DNA from 4 places in the Priestia sp. YIM B13489 genome. Region 1 is predicted to be linked to each of the others. Evidence: predicted binding sites of a transcription regulator. Region 1 holds the regulator's gene; each other region holds the start of a gene.
What was found. The regulator CtsR, encoded in region 1, represses protease genes until heat stress. The targets are predictions, from matches to a motif close to ATGGTCAATAAAGGTCAAACA.
Positions count from the first base shown of each region.

Region 2: ACFX4W_RS23250 (ATP-dependent Clp protease ATP-binding subunit) is a predicted target of CtsR. The motif match lies at 1,372-1,392, and genes of this name have one in related genera.
Region 3: clpP (ATP-dependent Clp endopeptidase proteolytic subunit ClpP) is a predicted target of CtsR. The motif match lies at 2,020-2,040, and genes of this name have one in related genera.
Region 4: clpB (ATP-dependent chaperone ClpB) is a predicted target of CtsR. The motif match lies at 2,542-2,562, and genes of this name have one in related genera.

Region 1 covers NZ_JBHZOQ010000053.1:4,778,392-4,781,935, forward strand. Annotated here, with positions in the region: gene mcsB (protein-arginine kinase McsB) at 1-353, opposite strand, end outside; gene mcsA (protein-arginine kinase activator protein McsA) at 357-899, opposite strand; gene ACFX4W_RS30390 (CtsR family transcriptional regulator) at 941-1,402, opposite strand; rRNA gene rrf (5S ribosomal RNA) at 1,638-1,753, opposite strand; rRNA gene ACFX4W_RS30400 (23S ribosomal RNA) at 1,861-3,544, opposite strand, start outside.
Region 2 covers NZ_JBHZOQ010000053.1:3,395,948-3,399,491, reverse strand. Annotated here, with positions in the region: gene nhaC (Na+/H+ antiporter NhaC) at 1-1,015, opposite strand, end outside; gene ACFX4W_RS23250 (ATP-dependent Clp protease ATP-binding subunit) at 1,435-3,544, shown strand, end outside.
Region 3 covers NZ_JBHZOQ010000053.1:2,242,832-2,246,375, forward strand. Annotated here, with positions in the region: gene rpoN (RNA polymerase factor sigma-54) at 1-637, opposite strand, end outside; gene ACFX4W_RS17275 (hypothetical protein) at 924-1,598, opposite strand; tRNA gene ACFX4W_RS17280 (tRNA-Arg) at 1,800-1,871, opposite strand; gene clpP (ATP-dependent Clp endopeptidase proteolytic subunit ClpP) at 2,092-2,679, shown strand; gene ACFX4W_RS17290 (HPr family phosphocarrier protein) at 2,713-2,967, opposite strand; gene whiA (DNA-binding protein WhiA) at 2,996-3,544, opposite strand, start outside.
Region 4 covers NZ_JBHZOQ010000053.1:4,655,650-4,659,193, forward strand. Annotated here, with positions in the region: gene clpB (ATP-dependent chaperone ClpB) at 1-2,522, opposite strand, end outside; gene ACFX4W_RS29755 (YjzC family protein) at 2,637-2,816, opposite strand; gene ACFX4W_RS29760 (SDR family oxidoreductase) at 2,946-3,544, opposite strand, start outside.

The sequences.
Region 1 (3,544 bases):
ATAATACTCAAATCTTCTTTTTCTGATAAAAAACAAGCTCCGTTGTTATCTCCTTCAGCCAAGTTAGGACTGATAAGATGCTTTTCAACCAACACTTGCTTTTGAAGAGGCTGTAATTCGTTCATCTTTAGTAAATGCAAATTCCACTGATTGGTGTTTTCACTTTTTTGAAAAACTTGCTCGAATACTCGAACCACTTCAACTGCGTGTTCTTTAGAAAAGAGAGTTGGAAAAAGATAATGAGTTAAATTTCGAGCCAGCCTGATTCGACTGCTTAGAACAATATCTGAATTCGAAGCTTCTTGACGCATCCAAGAGCTAACAGGCTGGGAAAAGAACAAATCCTGGGACATGAATTACGCTTCCTCCTCTCTCGATTCGTTCATCTTCTTTTCTAGTAACCGAATGTGATCTCGGAGTTCAGCTGCTTTCTCAAACTCCTCTTTTTCGATATACTCTTTTAAGTTCAATCTTAATGCCTGTAATTCCTTTTTTAAATGAAGATTACTTGCAATTCTTGCTGGTATTTTTCCATGATGCAGATAATTACCTCCATGCAGCCTCTTCAGGAAAGGAATAAGAGGTCGCTCAAATGTTTTGTAGCAATCTGCACATCCAAACCTGCCGATTTTAGCAAATTTTTGATATGTCATGCCACAAGTAGGGCAAGAAAGAACCTCCTGACTTTGTTGCTTATAATTTTCAGTTACTGCTGGATCTAGGTTAAGTAGGCCAGCTAGTAAGTTATTGATTGAAAAACCTTGCTGATTTGAAAAAGAAAATGCATCTCCATTTTCTGAAGCGCATTGTTCACATACATGCATCTCCGTCTTTTCACCATTAATGATTTTTGTGAAGTGAAGAGTTGCAGGTCTCGTTTCACATTGCTGACAAATCATCCTGTCATCACTCCCTGTTCTAAATAAAATAGATCATGAGCTTATCGGTAGCGTAATGAATTAAGCATTGCTTTTAAAAGATTAGCCCTTAGCTCATCACGATAAGGAAGTTCAATATTAATAACTGAACGATTGATAACACTCAACATAATTTTTGCTTCTCGTTCTGTGATGACTTTTTCTTCAACTAACCTAATAATGACGTTTTCAGCACTTACTTGTGAAATTTCATTTTGAATCATCTCAATTACTTGCTGAAACAAATCCGCTGCATCATGCATTTTTACTTTTGCAATACGAATAAAGCCGCCGCCGCCTCGCTTACTTTCTACAAGATAACCTCTCTCAACTGTAAAACGGGTATTGATAACGTAATTAATTTGCGACGGAACGCATTGAAATTTATCAGCAATCTCACTGCGCCTTATTTCAACAATTTCTCTTTCACTTAATTCAAGTACTTGTTTTAAATACTGTTCGATAATGTCAGAGATATTTGGCACGCTGCCCCCTCCTTCTGACTTTGACTATATTTGACCTTAATTTAAATATAAAAGGAAACGAAAAAATTTTCAACTATGTACTATTAAAGTTTATTCTTTACTTTTATCGTTGCCACTAAAATTTATTTCAAAACCTGCAAATCGTGAATTTTATTGTTCTTACTATACTTTTTCATAAAACAAATAAATTGTAAACAAAAAAGGACTAGCTAAAATAGCTAGTCCTTTTTCAGGTGCCTGGCAACGTCCTACTCTCACAGGGACAAAGTCCCAACTACCATTGGCGCTAAAGAGCTTAACTTCCGTGTTCGGTATGGGAACGGGTGTGACCTCTTCGCTATCGCCACCAGACATATTATATTATACATGATTTGATAAAGAAAGCAAGACTTTTTTAAAAAGTTTTGTTCTCTCAAAACTAGGTAACAGTTTACTGAGTAAAGCTTACGCTTTTAAAGTTTGGTTAAGTCCTCGATCGATTAGTATCAGTCAGCTACACATGTCGCCACGCTTCCACCTCTGACCTATCAACCTGATCATCTTTCAGGGATCTTACTAGCTTGCGCTATGGGAAATCTCATCTTGAGGGGGGCTTCATGCTTAGATGCTTTCAGCACTTATCCCGTCCACACATAGCTACCCAGCGATGCCTTTGGCAAGACAACTGGTACACCAGCGGTGTGTCCATCCCGGTCCTCTCGTACTAAGGACAGCTCCTCTCAAATTTCCTACGCCCACGACGGATAGGGACCGAACTGTCTCACGACGTTCTGAACCCAGCTCGCGTACCGCTTTAATGGGCGAACAGCCCAACCCTTGGGACCGACTACAGCCCCAGGATGCGATGAGCCGACATCGAGGTGCCAAACCTCCCCGTCGATGTGGACTCTTGGGGGAGATAAGCCTGTTATCCCCGGGGTAGCTTTTATCCGTTGAGCGATGGCCCTTCCATGCGGAACCACCGGATCACTAAGCCCGACTTTCGTCCCTGCTCGACTTGTAGGTCTCGCAGTCAAGCTCCCTTGTGCCTTTACACTCTACGAATGATTTCCAACCATTCTGAGGGAACCTTTGGGCGCCTCCGTTACATTTTAGGAGGCGACCGCCCCAGTCAAACTGCCCACCTGACACTGTCTCCCTGCCCGATAAGGGCAGCGGGTTAGAAGGTCAATACAGCCAGGGTAGTATCCCACCGATGCCTCCACCGAAGCTAGCGCTCCGGTTTCCAAGGCTCCTACCTATCCTGTACAAGCTGTACCAACATTCAATATCAGGCTGCAGTAAAGCTCCACGGGGTCTTTCCGTCCTGTCGCGGGTAACCTGCATCTTCACAGGTACTATAATTTCACCGAGTCTCTCGTTGAGACAGTGCCCAGATCGTTACGCCTTTCGTGCGGGTCGGAACTTACCCGACAAGGAATTTCGCTACCTTAGGACCGTTATAGTTACGGCCGCCGTTTACTGGGGCTTCAATTCGCACCTTCGCTTACGCTAAGCGCTCCTCTTAACCTTCCAGCACCGGGCAGGCGTCAGCCCCTATACTTCGCCTTACGGCTTCGCAGAGACCTGTGTTTTTGCTAAACAGTCGCCTGGGCCTATTCACTGCGGCTTCTCGGGGCTTTAACACCCTAAGAAGCACCCCTTCTCCCGAAGTTACGGGGTCATTTTGCCGAGTTCCTTAACGAGAGTTCTCTCGATCACCTTAGGATTCTCTCCTCGCCTACCTGTGTCGGTTTGCGGTACGGGCACCTCTCACCTCGCTAGAGGCTTTTCTTGGCAGTGTGGAATCAGGAACTTCGCTACTAAATTTCGCTCGCCATCACAGCTCAGCCTTCACGGGAAACGGATTTGCCTATTTCCCAGCCTAACTGCTTGGACGCGGATATCCAATACCGCGCTTACCCTATCCTCCTGCGTCCCCCCATTGCTCAAATGGTGAGGAGGTGGTACAGGAATATCAACCTGTTGTCCATCGCCTACGCCTTTCGGCCTCGGCTTAGGTCCCGACTAACCCTGAGCGGACGAGCCTTCCTCAGGAAACCTTAGGCATTCGGTGGACAAGCTTCTCACTTGTCTTTCGCTACTCATACCGGCATTCTCACTTCTAAGCGCTCCACCAGTCCTTACGGTCTGACTTCGCTG
Region 2 (3,544 bases), 1.4 Mb from region 1:
CTAACAAAGCATCAATAATTCCAACAGCTCTCATCAAGCCACCTAGCGACAAGGCAATCATGATAAGGGAAATAGAAAACATCATGGACTGCAGTCCGCCTTTATTCACAATCGCATCCACTACTTTATTTCCTGACTCTACTGCCGGCCCGCTTTGAAGAACGCCTAGCAATTGACTCAGCGTAAATTCATGCTGTGTAATCATTCCTGTAATGATGGCCGTTACAATACCTAAAACTAACGTTGGCAGTACATCGACTCTTCTCATCGAAAAAATAAGAACTAAAAGTGGAGAAAGCAACGTTAACACATGTAAATTAAACGTATGTTTTAATGCGTCTTGAATTCCTTGAATTTCCCCGTAATTGACGCTTTCCTGATTTCCGTTGATTCCGATTACCAGTGCAATGATTGCTGTAATAACAATACTTGGAACCGTCGTCCACGTAATGTGCTGAATATGTTTAGGAAGCGGGACTTCAACGATACCAGAAGCAAAATTTGTTGTATCAGACAAGGGAGACATCTTATCTCCAAACACAGCTCCTGAAACAATCATCCCCGCTGCTAGCCCTGGATGTACACCAATAGCAGTTCCTACGCCAAATAAAGCGACCCCTACCGTACTGACGGTTGTTAATGAACTTCCCGTGAATGTTGAAACTAATACGGGAATAACCAGAGCACTAATTAAAAAGTACTGCGGTGAAATCCAGTGGAAGCCGTAGGATAAAATCGTCGGTATCGTTCCTCCTACCATCCAAATCGCAATAAGCATCCCGATCAGCATTAAAATAAGGATAGGCTTAATGCCCAGTCTGACACCGTCTAAAATCCCTTTCTCCATTTCTGTCCACTTATATTTCAACAAAAAGCCAATCACACTAATAAATGCTACACCAAATATCAGTGGAATATGAGGCGGCAGCTTTAACGTAAATAATGAAACAAAAATAATAGCTAATAGCACCAAAACCACCGCTATTGATTGTATAAATGAAATTTCTTTTTTCATGAGGTATTCCCTTTCTATCTTTCTTTTTCACTTAAACGCTTTTATGCTTTTACGCAGTTAAGTGCAAACCTTCTTGAGTATAATTTTTATCCTTCTTGCTGTCAATAACTTATTTTATCCAACGGTAGGCTCTGCGCTCATTTTTCCACTTTTCTTCTTATTAATATTAATTCCCTCTCCAAGCAGATCATTGTACAAAATGCCTCTTATGTTTTTACATGTATAGAACGGGTACACATAAAACACATCTTTTTTTAATGTACTACCTTTTGTACATAAGCGAGGAACTTCCTTCAAAAATTTTTTAAGCAAAAGACTTGAAAGTCAAAAAAGGTCAAAGTATAATGAAATTACGAAAGGTCAAAAAAGGTCAAACACCTGCTGATCTTCGATTAAAATCATTTAGGGAGGCTAATTAAATGATTTGTCAAAACTGTAATAAACGTGAAGCATCTATTCAATTAAATGTACAAACAAATAACCAAAAATCTCAATATCGTTTATGTCATACATGTTATCAAGCACTAATGAAAGAACATAAAATCCCATCAGGTTTTGGAGGTGGCGGCTTTATGAACATCGATGATTTATTCAAGCAAATGGCGCACGAACAAGCTGCACCGGAACAGCCACAGCAAGGAAATGGCGGCGGAGGCTTTTTAGACCAGTTCGGTCGAAACTTAACTCAAATTGCGAAAACGGGATTAATTGACCCTGTTATTGGCCGAGAAGAAGAAGTAGAGCGTGTCATTGAAATTTTAAATAGAAGAAACAAAAACAACCCGGTACTAATCGGAGAACCCGGTGTTGGTAAAACAGCTGTTGTTGAAGGGTTAGCTTTAAAAATCGCGGAAGGAAAAGTTCCTGCTAAGCTGTTAAATAAAGATGTATATCTTTTAGATGTAGCATCTCTCGTAGCTAATACCGGCGTGCGCGGTCAATTTGAAGAGCGCATGAAGCAGTTAATTTCTGAGCTTCAACAGCGAAAAAACGTGATTTTATTTATCGATGAAATTCACCTTCTTGTGGGAGCTGGTTCAGCGGAAGGTTCAATGGACGCAAGCAATATTTTAAAACCTGCTCTTGCACGAGGCGAACTTCAAGTAGTTGGAGCTACAACTTTAAAAGAGTACCGTTCCATCGAAAAAGATGCGGCTCTTGAACGACGCTTCCAGCCGGTTATGGTTCACGAACCGTCTGTAGAAGAAGCCGTTGAAATTCTAAAAGGAATCCAAAGTAAATATGAAGATTATCACGGCGTTAGCTATACAGATGAAGCGATCCGCGCTTGTGTAAATTTATCACACCGCTACATTCAAGATCGCTTCTTGCCTGATAAAGCAATTGACTTGCTAGATGAAGCAGGTTCAAAAATGAACTTACAGGCAGGCATTACAAATAAAGACGATGCGGCCGCTCGCTTAAAAGAACTTACAAAAGAAAAAGAGCAGGCGCTAAAGGATGAAAAATATGAAGTAGCGGCAAAACTGCGCGATGAAGAAGCTGCTCTTGAAAAGCAACTAAACGAAGAACAGCAAAAAATGAATGTGGATATTGCTGACATTCAAGCAATTATTGAAAAGAAAACGGGTATCCCTGTTGGTAAACTTCAAGAAAATGAAGCAGCAAAAATGAAGCATTTAGCAGAGCACTTAGCTCAAAAAGTAATTGGACAGCAGGAAGCTGTAGAAAAAGTAGCAAAAGCGATTCGACGTTCTCGCGCTGGATTAAAAGCGAAGCATCGCCCAATTGGTTCATTCTTATTTGTCGGCCCAACAGGTGTCGGTAAAACAGAGTTAACCAAAACATTAGCTGAAGAACTATTCGGCTCAAAAGATGCTATGGTTCGTCTAGATATGAGTGAATATATGGAAAAACATGCGGTGTCTAAATTAATCGGTTCACCTCCTGGCTACGTAGGTCACGAAGAGGCAGGACAATTAACAGAGAAAGTACGCCGTAATCCTTATTCCATCATCTTACTAGATGAAATTGAAAAAGCTCATCCAGACGTTCAGCATATGTTTCTACAAATTCTAGAAGACGGACGTCTAACAGATAGTCAAGGTCGCACAGTAAGCTTTAAAGACACAGTTATCATTATGACAAGTAACGCTGGTGTAGGTGAAAAGAAAATTACGGTTGGGTTTGACGCAGAAAATGACGCACTTAAACAGGCATCCGTTTTAGATTCACTTTCATCTTATTTCAAACCAGAGTTTTTAAACCGATTTGATACAATCATTGAATTTAATCATCTTGAAAAAGACAACTTGATTAAAATTGTGGACCTTATGCTTGCTGAATTAAAAGAAACATTACAAGAACAAAATATCACGCTGAGCGTAGCAGATGAGGTAAAAGAAAAACTAGCTGAACTTGGCTATCACCCTGCATTCGGTGCTAGACCGCTCCGCCGAGCAATTCAAGAACAGCTTGAAGATCGAATTACAGACTTACTTTTAGATGACGCAGACGTATCAACAGTGAACGTAACGTTAAATGAAGCAAGCGAAATCACCGTACAAA
Region 3 (3,544 bases), 2.5 Mb from region 1:
TTAATTTCTTAATCTGTTCATGTAAGTGTTGAAGAGCTTCAAGTGAGATTTGACATAACTTTGAGATTTTCATCCATTTTTTATACGCGAATTCCTCAAAGTGATGTGTCAAAATTTGCTCTATTTTTTCTGTCCATTGATTATTCCTTTTTAATTGAAGCATTAAGCACTCTTGTAAACTTCTTGCCCCTACTCCTGCCGGGTCCATCTGCTGCACAAGCTGGAGAGCCTTTTCAACCTGCTCCTGATCTTGGCCAAGCTGGTTAGCAAGTATGATTAACTCATCGTGCAAATAGCCAGCATCATCCAGGCTATTAATAACAAACTCAACGGCTGCCTGCTCACATTCATCTAACTTTAATAATGCGGATTGATTCATTAAATGTTCGTACAGCGTTTCTTTAGGAGCTGGTATACTGCTCATATAATCTGTTGAATCAGAAGTTGCATGATTTTTTTGATTGTGAGATGTATAGACGGGCAGCTCTGAAAAATCTATAAGCGGATTTTGAAGCGCCTGCTCATGTAAAAACGCTACAATATCCATCGATGAATATTGTAAAAGAGAAATAGCTTGTGATAATTCTTTTGACATCGTCAGCTTTAACGACTGCTGCTGAAATAATCCAATTTCCATTATTTCTCCCCTCCCCTTCATCTATTTTACTATAAAAACGCTTTCAAAGAGCATGTAACTATTTTTTATATGTAATTTTTTCATCAAAAAATCTTCGTCAACCTTTGTTAACGAAGCGGTTCATCCTATTTTTAATTATTAACCATCAAAAAAGTAATAGAGTTATGCACCTTTATAACTTTTCATTATAATTCGCACCAACCACATGATCCGAGTAATAATCCGACATGACGTTTTCTTCGTCATGTCGAATTTTCTGCATGTGTATAATATATAGAAAAATTGCTTATTGAATGGTTTGTGCCATTTGCATAAACTTGTCCAAGTTTCCTTCTTCATTTTTCGTGAAGATGATTAGCTTCATTGGTTTCTTTCCTTTAACCAACACGGCGTTTACCGTATGGTCCCCAGATGTGGCTTCATACCAAACAGAATCTTTGAAGATTCCATTCTCTTCAAGATTCTTTTTCTCTGCTGCATTTTTATTAACTGCTGTTGCCGTTTGTTTAACAGATTGAGCAGCGTCATCCATCGATACTTCTGATGAAAGCATTTCAATACGCATAAATTGAGAATCATCTGAAGTTAATACTAACGCATCTTTTCCTGGTTCTTCACCCGTTAGTTTATAACCGTCCATTACTTGAATAGAATAATCTTGTTCTGGGCTTTTTGTTAGTTTTGTTTCTGAAGAAGACGTTGACTGTCCATCTTCCGCTGTTTCGCTAGTTGATGATTGACTTCCTGAAGGTTTGGCTGAGACCTCGGAAGAATCCGCATCTTTTTTCGAATCTTCTTTTGCAGCGCCTGATGTTTGATCAGATTTAGAAGCTGTGTCCTGCTGAACATTTTCTGCTTGATCATTAGACTTCGGCTGAGCAGAATCTTCGTTCGTCCCGCATGCAGACAGCAATAATGCTACCGATGCACTGACAATGAAAAGTTTGTTCATATATTTCATATTTATTCCTCCTCCGTGTTTCTTTTCCTTATATACTGTTTTATAGTATTCTGACAAATTCCGCAACCGGTACAATGGAATTAATTTCTTGCTTCCTTGCGCGTATAAAGGATTGGAGGAGAAAAATAAATATTATTTTTTGAGAAGATGAGCCTTTTTACTCAAAATAAAAAACGTTGCGTAATCCGCAACGTTTTAAGACGCCCTCGACAGGATTCGAACCCACCCTAAGAGAACCGGAATCTCTTGTGCTATCCACTACACTACGAGGGCATATTTGTCACAACTTCCATTATAGGAGAGAAAACTTCTCTTTTCAATAGAATACTACGTTTATTTTTTTTAGAAGGGGGGAAAATTTTAATAATGTCAAAGAGGAATACATAGTCTTTTAAGCGAATATGTGTAGTAGAGGTTCTTTTGTTTGACCTTTATTGACCATACGTGTATTATAGGTACATAACAAATTATTCTTGTTAAGGAGGAATTTAATATGAACTTAATTCCTACAGTTATTGAACAAACAAACCGTGGTGAACGTGCTTATGACATTTATTCACGTTTGTTAAAAGACCGCATTATTATTTTAGGTAGTGCTATTGATGATAATGTAGCTAACTCAATCGTTTCTCAGCTTCTATTCTTAGCTGCTGAAGACCCAGAAAAAGATATCTCACTTTATATCAACAGTCCAGGTGGCTCTATTACAGCTGGAATGGCTATCTACGATACGATGCAATTCATTAAGCCAAAAGTTTCTACAATTTGTATCGGTATGGCTGCATCAATGGGTGCTTTCTTACTGGCTGCTGGTGAAAAGGGCAAACGTTTTGCTCTTCCAAACAGCGAAGTAATGATTCATCAACCTCTTGGTGGTGCTCAAGGACAAGCTACTGAAATCGAAATTGCGGCAAAACGTATTCTATTCTTACGCGAAAAACTAAATTCAATTTTAGCTGAGCGTACAGGTCAACCTTTAGAAGTGCTACAACGTGATACAGATCGTGATAATTTCATGACTGCTGAACGCGCTTTAGAATACGGTCTAATTGACAAAGTATTAGAAAGCGACCCTAAATAAAAAAAAGCCTTTCCCGCAGCGGGAAAGGCTTTTTTATGCATCGTTCTCTACGTAAGCTACTAACGCATCCATTGCTTCTTTTTCATCTACCCCTTCAACGATGAGCGTAATAAGAGAACCGTTATTAATCGCTAAGCTCATTAACCCCATGATACTTTTAGCGTTGACCACTTTCTCATCTTTCTTCAAGTACACATCAGATGTAAAACGAGTTGCTTCTTGCACAAATAGTGCGGCAACACGAGCTTGTAATCCCGTTTTTAATTTTACTTCTACTTGTTTTTCCATAATAAAATCCTCCCCCTTGCAATTCCCCTTATGTGACTGGCTGACCGGCGCGAAGCTTGTCTGCTATTTGGTCAATTTTACGCAACCGATGGTTAATGCCCGATTTGCTAATTTGACCTCCCGATACCATCTCACCCAGCTCCTTTAACGTAACGTCTTGGTATTCCACACGTAAACGAGCAATTTCTCTTAGCTTTTCTGGTAAGATATCTAAGCCAGCTGTTTCATCAATATAACGAATGTTTTCCACTTGACGAATAGCCGCTCCGATCGTTTTATTTAAGTTAGCTGTTTCACAATTAACTAAGCGATTAACGGAATTTCGCATATCTCGGACGATTCTTACATCCTCAAACCGTAACAGAGCGTTATGGGCTCCAATGATATTTAGAAACTCCGTAATTTTTTCAGCTTCTTTCAAATAGTTAATATAGCCTTTTTTCCGTTCTAATGTTTTACTATTCAATTGAAACTCGTTCATTAAATTGCATAAAGCTTCGTTGTGCTCTTCATACAATGAAAAGATTTCAAGATGGTACGATGATGTCTCTGGGTTATTAATAGAACCGCCCGCTAA
Region 4 (3,544 bases), 120 kb from region 1:
CTGGCAATTTTTGTTTCAATATATTTTTGAATAAACCTTTTTAAAGGGCGAGCTCCGTATACCGGATCAAATCCGGAGGCTGCAATATAATTTTTTGCTTCTTCTGTTAACGTTAACGAAATATGACGATCGGATAAACGCTTTTCAAGCTGAACCAATAGCTTATCAATAATCCCTTTTACTTCATGAACAGTTAGCGGTTTGAATAAAATCGTGTCGTCTACTCGATTTAAGAATTCTGGACGAAAATGCTGTCTTAATTGAGCCATCACTTGCTCTCTGGCTTTTTCAGTAATCTCGCCTTCACTTGTTAAACCGTCTAATAAAAATTGAGAACCGATATTCGACGTCATAATAATAACTGTATTTTTAAAATCAATGACTTTTCCTTTTGAATCTGTTGCTCTTCCATCATCTAGTATTTGAAGGAGCACATTAAATACTTCGGGATGGGCTTTTTCAATTTCATCTAACAAAACGACTGAATAAGGCTTGCGTCTCACCGCTTCCGTTAGCTGGCCGCCTTCTTCGTATCCTACATAGCCAGGAGGCGCTCCTATAAGCCTAGAGACCGCATGCTTTTCCATGTACTCAGACATATCAATACGAACCATTTGTTCTTCACTGTCAAATAAAGAATGTGCCAGCGTTTTGGCTAGCTCCGTTTTTCCTACTCCGGTAGGTCCTAGGAAAATAAATGACCCAATCGGACGGTTCGGGTCTTTAATGCCTGCCCGTGCGCGAATCACAGCATCCGTCACTAAGGATACAGCTTCATCTTGCCCAATCACACGCTGCTGTAAAATTGACTCAAGCTTCAACAGCTTTTCTCTTTCCCCTTCAACTAGTTTTGATACCGGAATTCCCGTCCATCTTCCTACAATTTCAGCAATTTCTTCTTCTGTTACTTCTTCTCTTAACAAACGGTTTTCTTGTGCTTTTTCAGCAGCTGTTTCTTCCAGCTGTTTTAGTTCTTTTTCAAGAGCTGGAATGCGTCCGTGGCGAAGTTCAGCTGCTTTATTTAAATCATATTTCCCTTCAGCTTCTTCTAGGTCTCGCTTCGCTTTTTCAAGCTGCTCCCGGACATCTTGCACCGTTTGAATCGACTGCTTTTCTTTTTCCCACTGCAGCTTCATTATATCTGCACGTTCTCTTAAATCAGAGACTTCTTTTCGAATTGCCTCTAACCTTGTGATGCTTGCTTGATCTGTTTCTTTACTTAATGCCGCTTCTTCAATTTCAAGCTGCATGACACGTCGTGTAACTTCATCTAATTCTGATGGCATCGAATCAATTTCTGTTCGAATAGTTGCGCATGCTTCATCAATTAAATCAATTGCTTTATCAGGTAAAAAGCGGTCTGAGATATAACGATCAGACATAACCGCTGCTGAAACAATCGCTCGGTCGTGAATATTCACCCCGTGATGAATTTCAAATCGTTCTTTTAAACCACGTAAAATAGAGATTGTATCTTCTACTGAAGGTTCTTCAACCAGCACCTGTTGAAAGCGTCTTTCAAGCGCTGGATCTTTTTCAATATACTGACGATACTCATCAAGAGTTGTAGCTCCTATACAGTGAAGTTCTCCTCTAGCAAGCATTGGTTTTAAAATATTCCCTGCATCCATCGCTCCATCCGTACGGCCTGCTCCAACGATTGTATGAAGCTCGTCAATGAATAAAAGAATTTGACCGTTGCTTTTCTTAACTTCTTGAAGAACAGCTTTTAAACGCTCTTCAAATTCTCCCCTGAATTTCGCTCCTGCTACTAAAGCTCCCATATCTAATGAAAAGATGGTTTTATCTTTTAATCCTTCAGGCACATCTCGGCGAACAATACGCTGTGCTAGACCTTCAACAATCGCTGTTTTACCAACGCCAGGTTCTCCGATCAAAACTGGATTGTTTTTTGTTTTTCGCGATAAAATGCGGATAACGCGGCGAATTTCTCCGTCTCGTCCAATGACTGGATCAATGTTGCCTGCTCGTACTTCTGCTACTAAGTCTCTTCCATATTTAGCTAACGCTTCATATGTGACTTCGGGATTTTGACTTGTAATTCGCTGATTTCCTCGAAGGCTGGTAAGCACATCTTGCAGAGCTTTTTTTGTTATACCGTGACTTGAAAATAACTTGCCATATTCACTAGAAGACGGTTCCTGTGCTAATGCTAAAAAGATGTGCTCAACTGAAACGTAATCATCTTGCAAACGAGATGCTTCTTCTTGAGCTTTAACAAACAGCTGCTGAAGTTTATTCGTAATATAAACCTTCCCTGCTTCAGCACCACTTCCTGTAACGGCTGGTTTTTTCGCAAGCAATTGATTTACCTGCTGCTGAAAAGATTGATGATCGATATGTAAATGATCTAATATGCGAGGAGCAATACCATCTTGCTGATGAATGAGCGTATAAAGCAAATGAACAATATCTACTTCCTGCTGATTTCGTTTAATAGCTTCAGACTGCGCTTCCATCACGCCTTCTTGCAATTTTTGGGTCATTTTATTTATATCCATTGAACATCCTCCTTCGATACATTTGACCTTTATTGACCTTTATTTCATTATACCCAGCAATAGGAAAACAAGTAAAGCCATTCAATTTAGAATGGCTTCTTTATTTTTTACTATTTAAGGCTTACGCATGTACGTCCAGTGGCGATCATCGTTGGCCGTCTCTGGAAAACGCTCTCCTGCTTTTAATTTAACCTTTTGAGGATTATTTACGTTACTTCCTGTTTCACCAATTTCAATATACACTCCGTTATTAGGAGCTTTTTGACCCGGTGTGAAATGACGATTTTGTCCCATTGTCCTGCCTCCTCATTCCTGAAATGAAATGTTCTCCTATACTATTCCCTTAAGATTTCTGTTTCATAATGGAGATGTTTTCATATTAGGCAGAGAAAAAGAGCAGACCTTTAGATCCGCCCTTTTATATTAATGAGTAAATTTGATAGCTTGTTCGATTTCAGTTTCTCCAGCTAGCATTTCAAACGTTTTTCCTATCGTAGCTTCTTCGTTTAGACATTCTACAAGTACGGCTGCTACATCTGCTCGGGGAATCGTCTGAGATTTATCTTCAATATCATTATTGATATCAATTTTCCCAGTAGCTTGATCATTCGATAAAGTTCCTGGTCGTACAATTGTATACTGTAGATTAGACTGTTTTAAGTATTCATCCGCTATCGCTTTTGCACGCAGGTAAAGCTGTAAGCCTTCTGGTCCTTGTTCAGGCGCGTCTGTTCCCATTGAACTTAACATAACAAAGCGCTTTACACCTTGATTTTTTGCTTCATCAATGATATTTTTAGCGCCGTTTTGATCCACAGCGATTGTTTTTTCGTCTCCCGTATGTCCTCCAGAACCTGCTGCAAATATGACAGCGTCCATACCTCTTAAAGCATCTGAAACATCTTGCTCCAAGTCACCAAGCACAACGTTGGCACCCAGCTTCTTTAACGCGCCTGCTTGCTTTTCGTCGCGAATCATCGCATAAGCTTCGTGCTGCTTGCTGTTTGCAACTTTTTCTACCA